One region of the Companilactobacillus sp. y65-5 genome, then DNA from elsewhere that is predicted to be linked to it. Evidence: predicted binding sites of a transcription regulator. Region 1 holds the regulator's gene; the other holds the start of a gene.
The links. The regulator Rex, encoded in region 1, represses fermentation and respiration genes when NADH is low (regulators of the CRP and FNR family bind a similar motif). The targets are predictions, from matches to a motif close to TTGTGAANTANTTCACAA.
Positions count from the first base shown of each region.

Region 2: a site for Rex is predicted at 6,005-6,022, ahead of ald (alanine dehydrogenase). Genes of this name have one in related genera too.

Region 1 is NZ_BAAJOA010000009.1:89,623-99,977, forward strand. It holds gene AC27FM_RS12300 (ABC-F family ATP-binding cassette domain-containing protein) at 1-1,250, opposite strand, end outside; gene AC27FM_RS12305 (redox-sensing transcriptional repressor Rex) at 1,392-2,051, shown strand; gene manA (mannose-6-phosphate isomerase, class I) at 2,080-3,048, shown strand; gene AC27FM_RS12315 (cation:dicarboxylate symporter family transporter) at 3,264-4,544, shown strand; gene AC27FM_RS12320 (CPBP family intramembrane glutamic endopeptidase) at 4,588-5,214, opposite strand; gene groES (co-chaperone GroES) at 5,348-5,635, shown strand; gene groL (chaperonin GroEL) at 5,687-7,321, shown strand; gene AC27FM_RS12335 (MerR family transcriptional regulator) at 7,486-8,295, shown strand; gene AC27FM_RS12340 (DUF554 domain-containing protein) at 8,369-9,046, shown strand; gene AC27FM_RS12345 (ketopantoate reductase family protein) at 9,157-10,134, shown strand; gene AC27FM_RS12350 (TIGR00282 family metallophosphoesterase) at 10,262-10,355, shown strand, end outside.
Region 2 is NZ_BAAJOA010000005.1:109,624-119,978, reverse strand. It holds gene AC27FM_RS09815 (anion permease) at 1-283, shown strand, start outside; gene AC27FM_RS09810 (LysR family transcriptional regulator) at 307-1,218, shown strand; gene AC27FM_RS09805 (sunset domain-containing protein) at 1,281-1,787, shown strand; gene AC27FM_RS09800 (DNA/RNA non-specific endonuclease) at 1,788-2,642, shown strand; gene AC27FM_RS09795 (hypothetical protein) at 2,694-3,095, opposite strand; gene AC27FM_RS09790 (APC family permease) at 3,228-4,646, opposite strand; gene ald (alanine dehydrogenase) at 4,652-5,767, opposite strand; gene AC27FM_RS09780 (GntR family transcriptional regulator) at 6,149-6,856, shown strand; gene agaB (PTS galactosamine transporter subunit IIB) at 6,871-7,353, shown strand; gene agaC (PTS galactosamine transporter subunit IIC) at 7,354-8,160, shown strand; gene agaD (PTS galactosamine transporter subunit IID) at 8,150-8,968, shown strand; gene AC27FM_RS09760 (PTS sugar transporter subunit IIA domain-containing protein) at 8,970-9,398, shown strand; gene AC27FM_RS09755 (LacI family DNA-binding transcriptional regulator) at 9,454-10,355, opposite strand, start outside.

The sequences.
Region 1 (10,355 bases):
GGATAGTGATCCCAGATTTCATGCAAGACATCTTTTTGTGGATCGAGATTATTTAAGTTCTGATCGTAATATCCGATTTGAACATTGGCGCCAAACTGATAAGTTCCCTTTAATATCGGTATCTGACCGAGAATGGTTTTGAGCAAGGTAGACTTACCGATACCGTTAGGTCCGATGATACCAACCCGTTCACCTTTTTTGACATCCAAATTTATTGGTTCAGACATAACTTGATCTTTTTCATATCCGATGGCGGCGTCCTTGATCAATAGGACATCATTACCACTTTCCTTGTCGATCTGAAATGAGAAGTGAACCGAACCTTGATCAGAACCGGGGCGATCCATAATTTCCATTTTTTCCAACTTCTTACGGCGACTTTGGGCCATCTTGGTGGTTGAAGCACGGACAATATTTTTCTGGATATATTCCTCAGTCTTTTTGATCTCAGCTTGTTGTTCTTCATAATGTTTCCATTCTACTTCTTGGTTCTTTTTCTTTTCTTTCAAATAAAAAGTATAGTTACCAGAGTAGTGGATTGAGGAATGATGATTGATCTCAACAATCTCTGTCACGACTTTGTCCAAGAAATACTGATCATGGGAGATGATGACTAAGGCTCCACGATAGTTCTTCAGATATCCTTCTAACCACTCCACAGTATCAATATCCAAGTGGTTAGTTGGTTCATCAAGTAGCAATATATCATGATGTTCTAGCAACATCTTTGCCATTGCTAGTCGTGAACGTTCTCCACCAGATAGCGTAGATATTTTTTCTTGCCAGACTTCTTCCTCAAAGCCAAAACCTTTGAGAACACTTCTGATTTCGGATTGGTATCCGTATCCATTCTCTTGTCTAAAAGTATTTTGGAGTTGATCATATTGTTTTAAGATCTGGTCATAATCACTGACCGAGTTATCGGCTAATCTAGTTTCTAGCTCGTGCATTTGTTTTTCTTGCTTTTTGAGATATTCAAATACTTGTTCCATCTCATCAAAAATTTTATTGTCACTATTCAATCCTGAATCTTGAGCTAGGTAACCAATATTTGTGTCTTTTTTTAGGGCAATGTTGCCACTGTTATAATTTTCTTGATCGGAAATAATCTTCAATAGTGTTGATTTACCAACACCATTACGACCAACGAGTCCGATTCTACTGTTATCTTGAACTTCAAAACTTACGTTAGAAAAAAGTTTTTTCGTTCCGAAATTTTTGGTTATGCTTTGGGCTTGTAATAAAATCAAGTTAATAAACTCCTTTGTATATTCACAATTTTATCATTAATTAGAATTTTCTGCCTTTTCTAGCCGTAAGCTGTTGCGTTTTTTGTTAATATTAATTACTATTATAGTTAGTGAAACTACGCACATAACGGTGGGATAAATATGACAAAAACAACAGTACCAAACGCAACTATTAAGCGTTTACCAATTTATTATCGATACTTCCAATTCCTAAAGGATGAAGGTACCAAAAAAATCTCTTCAGGTGAACTATCTGAAGGTGTAAAAATTGACAGTGCAACTATTAGACGTGACTTTTCATATCTAGGTGCACTCGGTAAGAGAGGCTACGGCTACGATGTTAATGAACTAGTAGCTTTCTTCAAAAAACTCTTGAATCAAGATAAGAGAACCAACGTTGCCTTAGTCGGCGTTGGTAATTTGGGTAATGCCTTATTAAATTATAACTTTTCTCGTACTAATAATGTGAGAATTGCCGCAGCTTTTGATATTGATGAATCAATCGTCGGCACTGTTAAGAGCGGTGTGCCTGTTTATCATGTCAATGAATTGAAGGAACAGCTCAACTTGCAACAAATCGACGTCTGCATTCTAACTGTATCATCTAATGCAGCACAAACAACAGCTGATTTATTGACAGAGGCAGGAGTTAAGGGAATTCTTAACTTCACACCTGTGATCATTAATGTTCCTAACTCGATTCGTGTTCACTATGTTGATTTAGCGAACGAATTGCAAACGCTGATTTTCTTCTTAGATCGTGATAAGTCACTAGAGGAAGAACAGAGCGAGGATCAATAGAGGCAATACAAAATTGGAGGGTATTTGCATGAGTGAACCATTATTTTTAAAACCGGTTTTTCATAATAAGATTTGGGGCGGACGTCGTTTAGAAACTCAATTCGGCTATGACATCCCTGATGGTGATATTGGTGAGTGTTGGGCCATCTCCGGCCATCCTCATGGTCGCTCTGAAGTGAAGAACGGTGAATTTGCAGGTCAATCTGTGGAGGATTTGTGGAACAGTCATTCAGAATTATTTGGCAATCCCAAGGGAAGAGTTTTTCCTTTGCTCACAAAAATCCTAGATGCCAACGCTAGTCTTTCTGTTCAAGTGCACCCAGACAATGAATATGCTTGGAAACATGAACACGAATTAGGTAAGACTGAGTGCTGGTATATCATCGACGCTGAACCTAATTCATATTTAGTCTATGGACATCATGCAAAAACCAGAGAAGAACTAGACCAAATGATCGAGTCAGGCGACTGGGATCACTTATTGAGAAAAGTTCCTGTTAAGCCGGGTGAATTCTACTATGTACCGAGCGGGACTGTCCATGCCTTAAATAAAGGCATCATGGTACTTGAGACACAACAAAGCTCCGATACGACTTATCGTTTGTACGACTATGATCGTGTAGAAAAGAGCACAGGCAAGAAACGTGAATTACATATCAAACAGTCAGAGGATACTATCACAGTACCTAATGAAGATCCAAAACTAGATATTCAAAGCAAAACAGATGGTGAAAATAAATTTACTACTTTCGTTAAGCCACCAATATCACCCTACTTCTCAGTTTACCGTTGGGAAATAAAAGAACCAGTGACATTGCAACATGACATTGGTAAGTATACGTTGGTTTCAGTTCTCAATGGAGCAGGTCAAATCTCTGTTGATGGCACTGACTACGACTTGAAGAAGGGCGATCATTTGATCGTACCTGCGACAGTTGATTCATGGAATATCAGCGGAGATCTAGATATTATCGCTTCAGAATCTGGTGAAGATTAATAAAATACAGAGCACCTCGCTATTTACCTTATTCGTAAATAGCGAGGTGCTTTTATTGTCTAAAATAAATATAATTTTATTTAGTTGGTGGTTTTTCTGATGTGATTATATTTATATTTAAATTAATTTATCGAAAATTATTAATATTATTTTAATATGATTAAATTTACAAAAGTCTGCTATAATAAAAACCGACGTTTTAAGGGGGCATTAAATTGCAAAAGCAAAAGTTTTTTCGGCTTAGTCTAGGCTGGCAAATCATTATCGGTCTAATTCTAGGTATAGTTCTAGGACAGATTTTCTATCACAACAAGGGCGCTATAACAGTCATGCAAAACATCGGAACGATGTTCATCTCGCTGATCCAAATGATCGTCTTGCCTATTGTTATTTCATGTTTGACGGTTGGTATCGCCAATATGGGTGATATCAGAAAATTAGGCCGTATCGGTTTGAAGACTTTGGTGTACTTTGAAGTTATGACTACTTTGGCTATTATTATTGGTATTGTCGTTGCTAATATCACGCATCCGGGATCTTATATCAACATCCATGAATTGAAGGGTTCAAGCATTTCACAGTATACTGCCTCTGCCACCGCCGCAAAGCACTCAGGTATCTGGTCAGTCTTGATGAGTATCATCCCAACTAATATTTTTGCGGCAATGGGTAAAGGTGACATGTTACCAGTCATCTTCTTCTCAGTTTTATTCGGTTTAGGAACGGCATCACTCGGTAAGGAAGGTAAAATAATCACTGACTTACTGAATGCTGTCGCTAATGTAATGTTTAAAGTAACGAATTGGGTCATGCGTACGGCTCCGATCGGTGTCTGTGCGTTAATCGGTGTAACAGTCGCTGAGATGGGATTCGATTCTCTGAAGCCGTTAGCATTGTTTATCATTATTGCTTATGCAACTATGGCATTCTTCGTTTTCGTCATCATGTATTTTGTCGGTAGACTATTCCATGTAGATTTCTTTGAATTATTTAGAATCATCGAGAACGAATTTGTGCTAGCATTCACCACTGCCAGTTCTGAGGCCGCTCTACCTAAGATGATGGATAAGATGCAAAAATATGGAGCAAGTAAGGGTATCGTTTCATTTGTTATCCCTACTGGCTATACGTTCAACCTTGATGGTTCAGCTATTTATCAGTCGTTGGCAGCCTTGTTCTTGGCACAGGCATATCATATCAACTTATCGATCGGTCAACAGATCACGTTGATAGTTGTCTTGATGCTAACTTCAAAAGGTATGGCAGGTGTTCCAGGAGCTTCATTTGTCGTTCTCTTGGCCACTGTATCGACGATCGGTGTTCCTATGCAAGGATTAACATTTATCGCTGGTATCGACCGTCTAGTCGATATGGGACGTACCGCAGTTAACGTTGTTGGTAATTCACTCGCTACGATTATTATCGCTAAGAGTGAAAATGAATTCGATGACGATAAGCGGCAAAAATACGTTTCTGAATATAAGCGCGGAATGTAAAAAAAATAGTGAAAATCTCTTTAATGAGGTTTTCACTATTTTTTTATCTCATGCTGATCATAACTACTAAGGTATTCATCACAAGATGACTCCCGGCACTAACGTAAATATTTTTTGACTTGTAATAAATAAACGAGAACCATAATCCCATGGCGACGTAGACTAAGAATCTAGTATCTTGATGCATGAAGGCGAAGAAGAGCGCAGAGATCAATGCTGCCCAATAAATATTAGTCGGCTTGATCAGGTTGGAGAAAAAGACACGTCTAAAAATTATTTCCTCCATGATCGGTGCACAGATGAGGACGTAGGCTAAGTAATATGGATAGGCGTGAATCAGCGTCAGCATTTGTAGCGTATTAGCTGAATCTGTCGATGCATGGAAGAGCTGCTGATCAACGAAGCCAATGCCTAATTGGATGATCAAGGCTCCGACCGTACCGACGATGATCCACTGTAACTTGTGATTCAAGTCGGTAGGTTCTTCTAGTTCGTTTGGAGAACTTTTTTGAGTTAAAAAAATCATAGTTCCCGTAGCCAAAATTGCTGCCAAAGTCAAAATAATAAAATAGGCTGAACCGGTTAGCTTGATTAGTGACAAGAACGATCCAATAAAGAGCAGGACTACGTATGTGGCGAGTGTTAAAAATTGATTTGTTGAATATTTCATAATTTCTCCCGTTTTTTCTAAAGGTAAATACTTGCATGTTCACAATAAAATGTTAATATAAAACATGTGATTAGCACAACAGAACATGGAGTGCTAAATTTAAAATAAATATTAATCATCGGAGGCATTCAAATTGTTAAAACCACTTGGAGACAGAGTTATTGTAACAGTCGATAAAGAAGAAGAGAAGACAGTAGGTGGCATTGTTCTTGCAAACAACGCTAAAGAAAAGCCACAAACAGCTGAGGTTGTTGCTGTGGGTGAAGGCTCAATAACAGAAGATGGAAAGACATTACCAATGCACATCAAGGTTGGCGACAAAGTACTTTTTGATAAGTATGCTGGCTCAAATGTTAAGTTTGATGACACTGATTATTTAATCTTACACGAAAAAGACGTTATGGCAATTGTTGAAAAATAATAGAAACTAAATGAGAAGTTAAAAAAACAAAATTTATTGGAGTGTAAAAGTATGGCAAAAGAAATTAAGTTTTCAGAAGATGCACGTTCAAGAATGCTAGATGGTGTTAATAAACTAGCTGACACAGTTAAGACAACTATCGGACCTAAAGGTAGAAACGTTGTTCTTGAAAAGAGTTATGGTTCACCGGAGATCACAAATGATGGTGTTACTATTGCTAAGAGTATTGAGCTAGAAGATCATTTCGAAAATATGGGAGCAAAACTTGTTTCTGAAGTTGCTTCAAAGACAAATGATATCGCTGGTGATGGTACTACTACTGCTACTGTCTTGGCTCAAGCAATCATCAAAGAAGGTATGAAGAACGTTACTGCTGGTGCTAACCCAGTTGGTATCAGAACAGGTATCGAAAAGGCTACTGCAGCTGCTGTAGATGAATTACATAAGATTTCACACAAGGTTGCTGGTAAGTCAGATATCGCTCAAGTAGCCTCAGTTTCATCAACTAGTGAAGAAACTGGTAAATTGATCGCTGACGCTATGGAAAAAGTTGGTAATGATGGTGTTATTACTATCGAAGAATCAAAGGGTATTGATACAACACTTGATGTTGTTGAAGGTATGCAATTCGATCGTGGATATATTTCACAATACATGGTTACTGATAACGACAAGATGGAAGCAGACTTAGACAATCCATACTTATTGTTGACAGATAAGAAGATTTCAAATATTCAAGATATCTTGCCACTATTACAACAAATCGTTCAACAAGGTAAGTCATTGTTGATCGTAGCTGATGATATTGATGGTGAAGCATTACCAACACTTGTTTTGAACAAGATTCGTGGAACATTCAATGTTGTTGCTGTTAAGGCACCTGGCTTCGGTGATCGTCGTAAGGAACAATTACAAGATATCGCCACATTAACTGGTGGTACAGTGATTACTTCAGATCTTGGACTTGAACTAAAAGACACAACAATGGATCAATTAGGTCAAGCTGGTAAAGTTACAGTTACAAAGGACAGCACTACGATCGTTGAAGGAGCAGGCGACAAGGATGCTATCAACGAACGTGTTGAAACAATCAAGAAGCAAGTTGCTGAAACAACTTCAGACTTTGATCGTGACAAGTTGCAAGAACGTCTTGCTAAACTTGCTGGTGGTGTTGCTGTTGTCAAAGTCGGTGCTGCTACTGAAACAGAATTGAAAGAACGTAAGTACAGAATCGAAGATGCTCTCAATGCTACACGTGCTGCCGTTGAAGAAGGTTACGTTGCCGGTGGTGGTACAGCACTTATGAATGTTATCGAATCAGTTAAGGCTGTTAAGGGTGAAGGCGATGTACAAACTGGTATCAACATCGTAGTTAGAGCTCTTGAAGAACCAGTTCGTCAAATCGCTGAAAACGCTGGTCTTGAAGGTTCAGTAATCGTTGAACACTTGAAGCAACAAGACAATGAAGTTGGTTACAACGCTGCTACTAACAAGTGGGAAAACATGGTTGACGCCGGAATCATCGACCCAACTAAGGTTACACGTTCAGCTCTACAAAATGCTGCCAGTGTTGCTGCATTGTTGTTGACAACTGAAGCAGTCGTTGCTGACAAACCTGAACCAAAAGATGCTCAACCAGCTGCAGGCGCAAACCCAGCAGCCGGCGGTATGGGCGGTATGATGTAATCTAGCTTTACAGAACAAAGTTCCAAGCTTCAAAAAAACTTAAACAAACTACTAAAAGAGTTACTTAGACAATAACTTGAATATAAAAATGACCATCCCTATACCAACATGGGAGTGGTCATTTTTTTGTATGCTAAAATTAAGTTCAAAGTGAGGTAATAGCTATGAATCAATTGTTCACGATAGGACAGTTATCAAAATTGTTTAATATTAAGATCCCCACACTGCGTTACTATGACGAAGTTGGTTTATTGAAGCCGGCCAAAGTGGACGCCAAAACTCACTATCGCTATTATTCGACGGAACAATTTGAACGATTGAACGTCATCAAGTATTTTCGTGCCTTGAACTTATCGATTGAATCGATCAAAAAATTTTTTGATGCTAGAGATATATCTACTCTGGAGAATATTTTACGAGAGCAGCAGTCACGGGTTAACGAACAGATTCGGGTGTTGCAATCGGTCAATAAGCGAATCAATACCAGACTGACACAAGTTGAAAGTGCCGAACAAGCAGTACTGGATCAAGTGGAATTAGTCAATCTCCCAAAAATACCAGTGATATATTTGCGACAAGATTATCAATTGAGTGAAGATATTGAACTGCCATTAACGACGATGCGCAGACAATATGACTTAGACCAATCGATTTTTTTAGGTAAAATTGCCCTGACCATGAGCCGAGATAATTTGATGGCTAATAAATTTACTCAATACAGCGGTATATTGTTGATTTTGGAGTCTGGTGATGAAGGTGAAGCCACCGCCATGTTACCAGCTGGTTCCTACTTGCGGATCAGATTTCATGGGACTCACAATAATGCCGCTGAATCTTATCGTCGATTGATCAGTTTTTGTGAAGAGCACTTACTGACGATAATTGGTAATGCAGTGGAGACAGCTCTGATAGATTATGGTATTACCAACGATTATTCCAAATATGTTACGGAAATCCGTGTTCCCGTCCGATAGATGGTTGACCCTCTAGTTACTTGAGAGTTTATATTTTAATTATTGAATTTTTTATGTGAGGGATAACAATATTATGATAGGAACAATATTCAACGTAATAATGATTCTGGTAGGAAGTATCATTGGAAGATTTCTGCACAAGGGCATCAAACCAGAATATCAAAAAATTTTGACGCAGGGATTGGGTCTAGCTGCAATGGTGATTGGAGTAAATGCAGTAGTTCAGCATATGCCTTCCAGTAAATACCCAGTCTTATTCATTGTCAGTTTGGCAGTGGGCGGTTTATTCGGCCAGTGGGTGAACTTACAGGCTCACTTCGACCACTTAGTCGGTAAATTTTCAGGAGGTAACTTAGCAGAGGGATTAGCAACTGCGATTTTGCTGTATTGTATTGGTTCGCTGTCGATCTTAGGACCGATCGAAGCTGCCTTGAAGAAAGATTACACTTTCTTGTTTACTAATGGGATGTTAGATGGCATCACTTCGATCGTTTTGGCATCGACTTTTGGGCTAGGGATAGCTCTCGCAGCGATCGCTGTATTCGTTTGGCAAGGTAGTATCTATGCCATTGCATTTTTCCTACAAGGTGCCATCAATACTAGTATGATCAACGAATTAACCATCGTCGGTGGGATCTTGATTTTAGCTTCAGGATTAGGGTTGTTAGAGATTAAAAAAATCAGTGTCCTTAATCTACTCCCGTCATTATTGATTCCAATAATCGTTGTACCAATAATACAATTATTCTAATAATATAACTCGATGAAGACACCTTGTATAACTATTTTATTAAACTACGTTGACATTAATTAAAAAAAGACTAATATTATGTAACAATATAATATTGGAGGCGAAGTTTTATGAATTATGGAGTACTAGGTGCAGGAGCCATGGGCTTACGATATGGAGTTTTATTACAAGAAGCAGGATTCAATGTTGATTTTGTTGATATTTGGGATACACAAATTAACAAGGTCAAGGAACAAAATGGCGTTTTTGTTTCAAGAGATGGAAAAGACAAACACCTGGTGCCGATTAATATTTACTCTCCAGAAGAATATTCAGGTAATCCCGATGTTTGGATCGTATTCGTGAAACAAATGCAATTAGCTGACGCTTTGAAACGTGCCAGTCATTTGTTTACTAAGGAGCAATACGTTGTTGCCCCGATGAATGGTATGGGACACATTGAAAAATTAGACAATTACTTCGATACTGATAAAGTCATCAGTGGAACGGCAATGATTGCCACGGTCTTGAACGGCCCCGGCGATGTTGACTTTATGGGACCAGCTGGTTCTGGAAGTATGAAGATCGTTAATCAAAATGAAACACCAGATGAAACTACACATCAGATCGTAGAAGATTTCACTAAGGCTAATCTTAATCCAGATTTAACGACCAACTTCCAAGGTACGTTGATGGCCAAAGTTATTTTGAATTCAGTCTGCAACACATTGTGTACTATGTTCGGCATCAAGATGGGTGAATTTATTCAGGCCCCTACAACTGAGGCTTTGAGCAAACAATTGATCAACGAAGCCTTCGACGTATGCGAACGAGCAGGGATAAAATTACTCAACACTCGTGAGCAAGAGTGGGAGACGATTCAAGTAGCAGCTACCAAAGCCATGCCATTACATTACCCATCCATGTATCAGGATATGTCCAAAGGTCGACCAACGGAAGTGGATTACATCAACGGATATATTTATGAGTTAGGAGTTAAATATCATTATGAAGCTAGTACGCATGAGTTTTTGCGTAACTTAGTTCATCTATCTGAATTTGCACGAGATTTCGATCCTGATTCACTCTTAGCAACTGTCAAAGATTAATATCGCGAGAGTATGACAAACCCAGTTTGTTGTATTCTCGCTTTTTATTTATTGTGAGCACACTCGCTTTTTAATTCTTAACAATATTGATACAATATCATAGGTAAAGATGGGGGAATTTTAGATAATGAAAATACTTTTCGTTGGAGATGTTGTTGGCAATGTTGGTCTCAAGACTATTGAAAATTATTTGCCAAAGATTAAGCAGAAGGTTAAACCAC
Region 2 (10,355 bases), on a different contig from region 1:
TGCCAGTGCAACTGCACACGTCAGTGCCATGTACAGTGCTTTCCTAGCCGTAGCTATTTCAGCCGGTGTGCCTAGTATGTTGGCAGCATTGATGTTAGGATTCTTTGGAAATCTTTTTGCTTCTACAACGCACTACAGTAACGGTCCTGCACCAATTTTGTTTGGTTCAGGTTACGTTAAACAAGGTGAGTGGTGGAGAATGAATGTAATTCTCGGTATAATTTACTTTGTAATCTGGGTTGGATTCGGTTCACTATGGATGAAACTAATCGGGATGTGGTAAAAACGCAAAGTAGGTTGAGCAATATGAATACACGGGATTTGTCGTACTTTAGAGTACTAGTCGAGAAACGCAACTATACTGAGGTGGCGGAGATATTTTCGGTGTCACAACCGACGATAACGCAAGCTATCAAACGTCTAGAAAAAGAATTCAATTCTAAATTAGTTCATGTCGATCGGGTCCATCAAAAAACAGAGATAACTCGGTCAGGCTATTTATTGTACGAAAAAACCAAAGTTATTCAAAAAAATATCGATTTAGCTCGTCAGGAAATAAAGAACGCTGACAGTGATAAGATCAAGTTTGGTCTACCACCGATCATTGGAACACTCTACTTTCCACAGGTGGCTCAAAAATTAGCACAGGAATCGCTCTTTCAAAGACTAGAGATCTCAGAGAGCGGTTCGTCAGAGCTACTGAAGGAATTAGAGAATGGGAACGTCGATGTCGCTGTCATCGCTACGATCAAGCCGATTGAGAATCCCAACTACCAAGTGGAATACTTGGGCAGTCGTCCATTCAGTGTGATCGTCAGCGCCAATAATCCCCTAGCTAAACTAAATAAACCAGTAGACTTCAGAGACTTGATGAATGAGAAGTTTATCAAGTTGACGGGTAAATATATTCATTCGCAGATGTTAGATGACTACTGTGATTACTACGAGATCAAACCAGAGATCGTCTATGACACTCCAGATATCTCGTGGTTCAAGAGCTTGATCCGCGCCAATGTTGGCGTAGGCATTTTAGTCAAGGACGAAGTCAGTCAGTATGACAAAGACTTAGTCTGTCTAGATATCGCTGATCCTCTGCCCGAGAGTTTTAACATCTCGATCGTATATCGTAAGAGTTATATCTTAAAACCAGATGAGCAAGAGCTAGTTGATATTTTGAAACAAATGGATATTCAAAACGCAAAGGGCGGCTACTATTGAGGTAGTCGCTTTTTTGGTACACTTGATATCAGTGATACAAAAATAATTATGGGGGATAAGAGATGAACTTATACAAACGCTTCAAGCGTGTCATTTGGGGATGTCTGATCTTATTATTAGCTGGTACAGCTATCTACGGTACCGTTGTAACGACTGGTCTTGGGGAAAATATCATTCAAGCCGCACAAAAAATTAAGTATATCGGTAAGGATAAGTATCAGATAGCCAAAAAAGAGCATGCGGCCCTGCTGGCTAAGAAGAAAAAATTAGTTAAACAAGAAAAGAGCACCAAGTCACAAGTAAAGACTATCAAAAAGCAACAAAAAAAAGCTCAACAACAAGCCAAACAACAAGAGCAAGTGGCTGCTTCAGAGAGTAGCGATAGTAATAGTGGTAGTAATAGAGGAGATATGAATACTGCTTCTACGGGTCAGATCGTCGGTAATAAGAATTCACATATTTATCATCTTCCCGGTCAACGTGGCTACAATATGAATTCCAACAATGCCGTTTACTTCCAAAATGAACAAGAAGCAATCAACGCTGGATACAGAAAGGCTAAGGTGTAGATGATGAAAAAAATTATTAAAGTTTTAGCCGTTATAACGGTAGCATTGTCTGCCACAGCTTGTACCAAAACAGAAAGTACTGAGGCTAAAGACACTACTAAGTCGGAAGTCGTAAAAGACTATTCGTATCAAAAGAAAGCGAAAAAACTTCAGACTAGTAATAAGAAACTAAAAAAGTCGATCGCTCAACTACAAAAGAAAATTACGAAGAATCAAGCTTATTTAAGTAAATACAATCAAACTAGTTATAGTAATAATGATTCACAGACTTCTTCGACCGAAGCCTTAGCTAATCTAGAATACACTGGTACGCAGGAAATAACCGTCAATAACAATGATCCGTATTTTTCAAAAGATGACTTAACAACGACAAAAGGTGCTTGGCAAGCTTATGGTGACTTGGACAGTCTGAACCGTGCGACTGGTGCTAATGCGATGATGAATACGTCGCTGATGCCGAGTGCCAAGCGTGAAGGATTGACTTGGAATCCAACGGGATGGCACAATAAGCGGATCCGTTCAGGTTGGCTGTATAATCGTAGTCATCTGATCGGTTATCAATTGACGGGACAGAATAATAATCCTAAGAACCTGATCACTGGCACCCGTTCTTTGAATAGTCCTGAGATGCTAGCGCACGAGATGGATATCGCTTATTATTTGAAACAAAGTAGTAAACATTATGTCAGATATCGCGTCACACCAATCTTTAGAGGTAATGAATTATTAGCGCGTGGAGTGGAGATGGAAGCACAGTCAGTCGGTGATAATTCGATTCACTTCAATGTTTATATCTTCAACGTGCAGTCAGGTGTTACTTTGAATTACGTTGATGGTACTAGTCAGGTGGGATGAAATATGAAGCAGACCTCTTTTGAGGATGCTTTTTTATTTTGCGCAAACTAATCAATAAAAATAAAGAATATCATCCACAGTATCCAGCACATGTCCTCGTCTAAGCCCCGAATCATCTGGCATAGTCTCATGTGGAGCTTGATATTTGTGGCACATGATATTGATGTAGATAACATTACGTTTCTTCCATTCACCAGGGAGGTCGAAGGCGTCTCGTATCCGATCAATGACGTAGTCGGCAATGATACACACGTGATCAGTAGAAGAATCGTCAGGGAATGAGTCATCGTTCAGTTCTAAAAATATCTTGTACTCATTGTCGTTAGTATCGTACATGAGTGCGATGATAGCTTCATCGTCAGGAATATAGTCAGCCTTTTTCAAGAAGGCAGTATTTTGATATTTGTTGAAAAGATAGAGCACTTTGACCAGGACTTCGATTTTGTTATCCATGATTTCCTCCAATAATTGCTTCGTTGAATAGATTATAATGTTATATTCTTTAGCAAGCTACTAATTGCTCCTCAAAGAGCCAAACAAAAAAAGCATTGAACGGTTAAGTCCAATGCTTATAGGTTAGTATTATTATGGTTCAATCAAGTCCTCATCATCAACATCATCTTCTTCTTTATGGGCATTTTTACCAGTGAGAGTTACGTGTTTGAGAGAGTATGTTCCGTAAACTACAGCACCGAGAAGTAACCAAGCTCCATAACTTACCCAAGCGTTGAGGGGAAGGTTAAGCATTAAGAAGATACAAACAACCATTGAGAGAATTGGAATTACTTTTCCAAATGGTACTTTGAAAGGTCTTTCGATATTAGGATATTGTTTTCTTAATAAGATGACCATCAAAGAAATTAGGAAGAATACACATAATGAACCTGCATTTGAGAAAACAGCCAGATGCTTGATATCTAATAGTCCAGCAAAGATAGCGGCTAATGTTCCGATCAACCAGAGCGCTTTATTAGGACTCCCAGTTTTTTCGTTAAGTATCGAAAGTTTCGTTGGAAGGAATCCTCCACGACTCATCGACATTGTAATGTTAGAAGAAGCGTAAATAAAGGCTAATACTACTGCGATAATTCCTAGGATAGCACCTGCAGAAATTACTTGTGCAGCAACGTGGTGACCTTGAGAAATAACAACGTATGACATTGCTTCTGGTACGTTTAGTTCTTTATAATTAACAACACCAGTCATAACTAAACTAACAATGACATAGAGAACCGTAGCAACGATTAGGGAAATCAAGATTGCACGAGGTAATGTTTTCTGAACGTCTTTTACTTCCTCAGCAGATGTGGCTAAGGCATCAAAACCTAAGAAAGCAAAGAAAACAGTTGAAGCTCCGGCGAAGACCCCCGTAGTTCCATATGGTAAGAAGGGCTGCCAGTTACTTGGTTTGATATCAGCAAAACTAACAACGATAAATAGTAAGATGATAGCTAACTTGATGATAACTAAAATATTATTCAACCATTTACTTTCGCTAGTTCCACGTGTGAGTACAAAGGTTACTAAGAAAATCATGATAACCGCCGGCAAGTTTATCAGACCGCCGTTAGAAGGTGAATTCAATAAGTTATTGGAAATAGTGATATCGAATTCGTTTAAGAAAGAACTGACATAACCCGTCCAACCGTTGGCAACAGTTGCTGTGGTAGTTATGTATACTCCTAACAGAGTCCATCCGGCAAAGAAGGCAACGGTTTGCCCGATAGAAACCCAAGCATAAACATAGGCACTTCCTGAATTAGGAATGCTTGTGGTCAACTCCGCATAACATAAACCGATCAAACCGCTAGCTAGTGCGGCTATAAGAAAAGAGAAAATAACACCTGGTCCAGCGTCAGTAGCGGCAACGATACCAGTTAATACAAGGATACCAGTTCCGATGATCGCTCCAATACCGAGAATCGACAGATCAAATAGACCTAGTGTCTTCTTTCTTTCCACACGATCATGTAAGAGGGCGTGGACATCTATTTTCTCATTCATGAGTTCTAGTGAACAGGATCTAAGGCTTCAAATTTTTTGTAAGGAATGTTTAGACTTTCAGCCACAGCATTTTCTGTTAGTTCACCTTTGTATGTATTGATTCCAGTAAAGATAGTATTATTTTGAGCTGCTTTAGCCAATCCAAGATTTGCAATCTTAACTGCATATGAGATAGTAGCACTTGATAGAGCTTCAGTTGCTGTCTTAGGAACAGCACCAGGGATGTTAGCAACTGTATAATGAACAACTCCATGTGAAAGATAGATTGGGTCGTCATGAGTTGTAGCACGTTCACTAGTTTCGAAGATTCCACCTTGGTCGATAGGAATATCAACGACTACTGAACCTGGTTCCATGCTCTTGATCATTTCTTCTGTAACTAGTTTAGGCGCAGCTGCTCCAGGGATCAATACAGCACCAACAACTAAGTCTGATTTTTCAACACATTTGGCAATGTTGTGAGGTGTTGACATCAATGTTTGAATCTTACCATCAAAGATGTTTTCTAATTCTGCTAATCTAGCAGTATTGATGTCGAGGATAGTAACATTTGCGCCCATTCCAACGGCGATCTTGGCAGCGTTGAATCCAACTGTACCTGCACCGATAATTGTTACTTCACCACGTCTAACTCCTGGTACACCACCGAGTAAGAGACCTTTACCTTGAGCAGGTTCTTCTAAGAAGTGTGAGCCAACTTGAACTGACATACGTCCAGCAATTTCACTCATAGGTACCAATAGTGGCAATCCACCGTTTGGTCCTACCATTGTTTCATAAGCAACACCTGTTACTTTCTTTTCGAGCAATGCTTCAGTTAATTCTTTGTTTGCTGCTAAATGTAGATATGTATAGACAATTAGATCTTCACGGAAATACTTGTATTCTGACTTCAATGGTTCCTTAACTTTGATAACCATGTCGCAAGCCCAAGCATCTTCGGCAGTTTTGATTTCTGCACCCATGTCTAGATATTGTTGGTCAGGATAACCTGATCCAACACCTGCACCGGTTTCCACAATAACTTGGTGGCCGGATCTAATCAAATCTGATACTGCAGCGGGTGTTGCTCCCACACGTTCTTCTTGGTTCTTTATTTCTTTAGGTATACCAATTTTCATGATGAGTCCTCCTTGAATTTGTGTAAACAATTTCTAAATACAAGTGCAGTATAGCAGGAGTAAAGCGCTTTCACAACCGAAATGGTAAGTGATTATTTCACAAATGAAGCTAGAACCATATATACCAATAGTTAATCTATTAAAAAAAAATTATAACTCATTAAATATATTAATAACTAGCAATTATTTACTTATAAACTAGAATATTCAGCAATATGTTACGTGTGAACTAAATCTTTGATAAAAAGTGCACAAGTGCCATATTAGAAAATGATTAGAAAAAAATAACAACACATTTCATGGAAGCGTTGACATCATGATGTCATGGTGCTTTAATAAGGTCGTGGTTGTTATAATAATATAACAAGTTGAGGAATTCCTATGGGTCATACAATGCCACTGTATCAAAGTATGTTGAACAAGTTGATTCGGCAAATTGAATCGGGACAGCTACCCGAGAATAGCAAATTGCCGTCGGAACAACGACTGGGAGAGTTGTATAACGTATCGAGAATCACTGTCAGACGTGCTTTGACAGAGTTAGAAAATAAGAAATACATTTACAAGAAACAAGGTCAAGGGTCTTTCGTAATGTCGAAAGACGAATCTGATTTGGAAATAAGCTATCTGAACGTTCCTAAGATGATCGAGAAGATGGGCGCTATACCAACGATAGAGTTGGAAAACTTCGCCGTAAACGTTGATGGTACTGAGAAACGTTCCAGGACAGAGTTAGGCTTGAGTGAAGATGATTATCTCTATTCACTCCAATACTTATACTTAGCGGATGACGTGCCGGTTTTTAATCAAAAGGTCTTTTTGCCGTTTGATAGCTTCCCAATGATTCACAAAAATGAAATATTGAGCAAGGATCTGATTCCCTTTTTGGCGAAGCGATATGACATGCGAGCTGAGTTTTCTTCGAAGACTGAAGCCAGCTTGGCTACTAGTAAAAATCGTAAGATCTTTGATTTAAACGTTGGAGATCCAATGGTTAACGTCACTACCAAGGGTATCGAGGATGGGAAATTCATTTATTACAGTCAATCGATTGTTGTTAGGGATTTGATCATGTTTTTAATTAAGTGAAAGAAGGAATTGTTATGGGTGAGCCTAATATTGTATTAACTAGAATTGATAACAGATTAGTCCATGGACAAGTGGGTGTCGTATGGACTTCATCTGTTGGTGCTAATTTACTGTTAGTTGCGAACGACGATACAGCTAACGATCCACTACAACAAGAACTTATGGCAGCTACGGCTGACAGTTCAGGTGTTGGAATCCGTTTCTGGACAATCGAAAAGACTATTAATAATATTCATCGTGCCAGTGCCAGACAAAAGATTTTTATCGTTGTTCGTACACCAGAGGATGCACGTAAATTAGTTGAGGGTGGAGTTCCGATCAAGAATATTGATATTGGTAATATGCACTTCTCAGATGGTAAAAAACAAGTTACTAAGTATACGTACATGGATGACAAAGACAAAGAGGACTTAAAGGCATGTGCTGACAAAGGTGCCAACGTATACGTTCAAGAAGTACCAGAGGACAAAAAACAACCATTGGAAGAAGTGATCTAGATGCAAGTTACAATGATGCAAGGACTGTTGATCGGTCTGTTCGCTATTATTTCTGGTATTGACTTTTGGTGGGAAGGTTTTTATATCTTCAGACCAATGATAGTTTGTACCATTACAGGACTTATTTTAGGAAACATTACTTTGGGTATCGTTGCAGCCGGACTAACTGAACTAGCCTTTGCTGGTTTAACTCCGGTTGGTGGAACCCAGCCGCCTAACCCAATCATGGCTGGTATCATGACCGTTGTGTTAGCTTATACAACTGGTAAGAGCCCGGCTACGGCTATTGGATTAGCCTTACCATTTAGTATCTTGATGCAATATATTATCTTATTCTACTATTCAGCGTTCTCAGTTTTGACAAAGAAGCTTGATACATATGCTGAAAAGGGCGAAACAAAGAAATTCACTAATCTAGCGTTATTGCCAACATGGATCGTTGGTTTGACATACGGTATCATTGCTTTCTTGTGTGTCTATGGTGCACAAGGTCCAATGAAATCATTAGTTAATGCCATGCCAGTATGGTTGAGTCATGGATTTGAGATCGCTGGTAGTATCTTACCTGCCGTTGGTTTTGGTTTGTTACTAAAGAGTATGTTAAAAGCACGTTACGTTCCATATTTATTGATCGGATTCACAGCCGCTTGCTTCATTAAGTTTGGAAACTTGATGCCTGTTGCCGTTATCGGTGTTGCGCTAGCTTTGATCGAATACAATAGAAGCAAACGTGATGCAGAAAACGATAAGAAGTTGAAAGTAGCTATGGAAAATTCAAATGGAGGAGACGACGAAGATGGAATCTAAAAAATCAGAAACTCCAACAAGAGGAAAACTAACTAAGCATGACGTCAGCATGCTAGGTATTAGATCGATTTACAACCAGTCAGCTATGAACTACGAAAGAATGCAGGCTGATGGTTGGACTTTAGCCATGATACCTTCATTGAAGAAGATTTATGGAGAAGACAAGAAGGGCTTGGCAGAAGCCATGAAGTCTAACTTGCAATTCATCAATACTAACAACTATGCAGCCCCATTATTGATGGGATTGGAAGCATCGTTGGAAGAAAACGGTGAGAAACGTTCAACTATTGATGGTTTGAGAATCGCTTTGTTCGGTCCTTTAGCTGGGATTGGTGATGCCATCACTTGGTTCACAATTCTACCTATTGTTGCTGGTATCACAGCATCATTTGCTAAACAAGGAAGTATCTTAGGACCACTGATCTTCTTCATCGTTTATGTAGCAATGTTCTTTGCTCGTATTCCGATCGCTCGTTTAGGATATACCACCGGTACTAAGGCCATTTCGAAGATCCGTGAGAATTCAGCAATCGTTTCACATGCAGCTAGTGTCCTAGGTTGTACAGTTATCGGTGGTTTGATCGCAACATATGTTCAGATCACGGTTAAGACTAAGATACCAGTTACAGCTGGTCATACGATCGCGCTCCAAACAGAATTCTTTGACCGTATTTTCCCTAATATTCTTCCATTAGGTTATACATTCTTATTGTATTGGTTACTCAAGAAGAAGAACGTTAGTCCAGTAGTCTTGATTCTAGTTACTTTTATTTTGGCTATTGCTCTATCATGGTTAGGAGTCTTGTAAAATGAAAATTGTTGTTACGGGACACGGAAATTTTGCTTCAGGAATTTATTCAACGGTCAAACTTCTAGCGGGCCAATTACCTGGAGTTAGTTTTATTGATTTCACTGGAGATATGAATGAAACAAACCTTTCCGCAAAATTTACTGAAGAGATCCAAGATGACGATGCAGTAGTCTTCTTCTGTGATCTGCTCGGTGGCACCCCCTTTAAAGAAGCCGTCAAGTTAAGTATGAGTAGCGATAAGGATATTCAAGTTACATGCGGTTGTAATGTAGGGTCATTGATGGAGATAGGTCTACAATTATCTTCCTTTGATGGCAATGCATCAGAGCTAGCAGAGAAACTCGTCGAGACTAGTAAGTCTCAAACTCAATTATTCGTGCATAAAGAAAATAAATTTGAAGCGGACGCCGAAGACGACGGAATCTAATTCAATTAAAACTAAAAAAGCGTTATATCAGTTTTCGAACTGGTATAACGCTTTTTTAGTTCTTAAAGGATTCGCCATAAATTATTTTGGTTGGTAATAATATTCTCATAGGAGAGAAATCTGATGAGAACATGGATGATAGCAATGAATCTATCTGCTGACTGAAGAAGTCTAAGGAAATTCCGGTTCTAGTTAAACTAGGTATTATATTGTGATTATCCGTAAAGTTTTCCAAGGCAATGACTGAAATATCATTTGGTACAGATAACTTCATTTGTCTAGCTGTACGGATAACATTTATTGCTTGAATATCAGTATCACACAAAAAACAGGAGGGTAAACTATTGTTAGAAATCAGTTGGCTGAATTCCTTTGTGTAATCTTCGGTAGTTGTTGGTGATTTATATAATGTATTAAATTTTATACTATCTTTATTTTTAGAAATATAATCATTTACACCCTGATTAAGTTGATTTGTTGCTAATGCAAAGTTATTGGAGGCGATTAGACCGATTTTTTTATGGTTTCTTGTAGCAAATTCTGCTGATGAAAACCCACTGTAATAAAAATCAATGGATATGGAAGTTATTCCAGTGCTTCGATCTGGATAATTTACTAGTAGAACAGGCAATTCATAATTATCTAAATAATTTAATGAATCAGATGGAATATTACTAGAAATAATAATTATTCCATCATTTTTTTTCGATATTTTTTCGGATTCTAAACTATTTATGATGTCATCTTGTTCAATGAATTGCATTGTAAATATCAATTTTGATTTTTTGCCCAATACACTAAGTGAATTAAATAAGCTGTAATAAACATTTTGATTGGTGAGTTCGTCTTGAGTGATGATAACGTTTATTTTCCTCAAATTTATTTTGGAGTTACGTGGTGGGTTATATCCATTATCTTTAACTATATTTAAAATATTTTTCCGTGTTTTGTCACTTA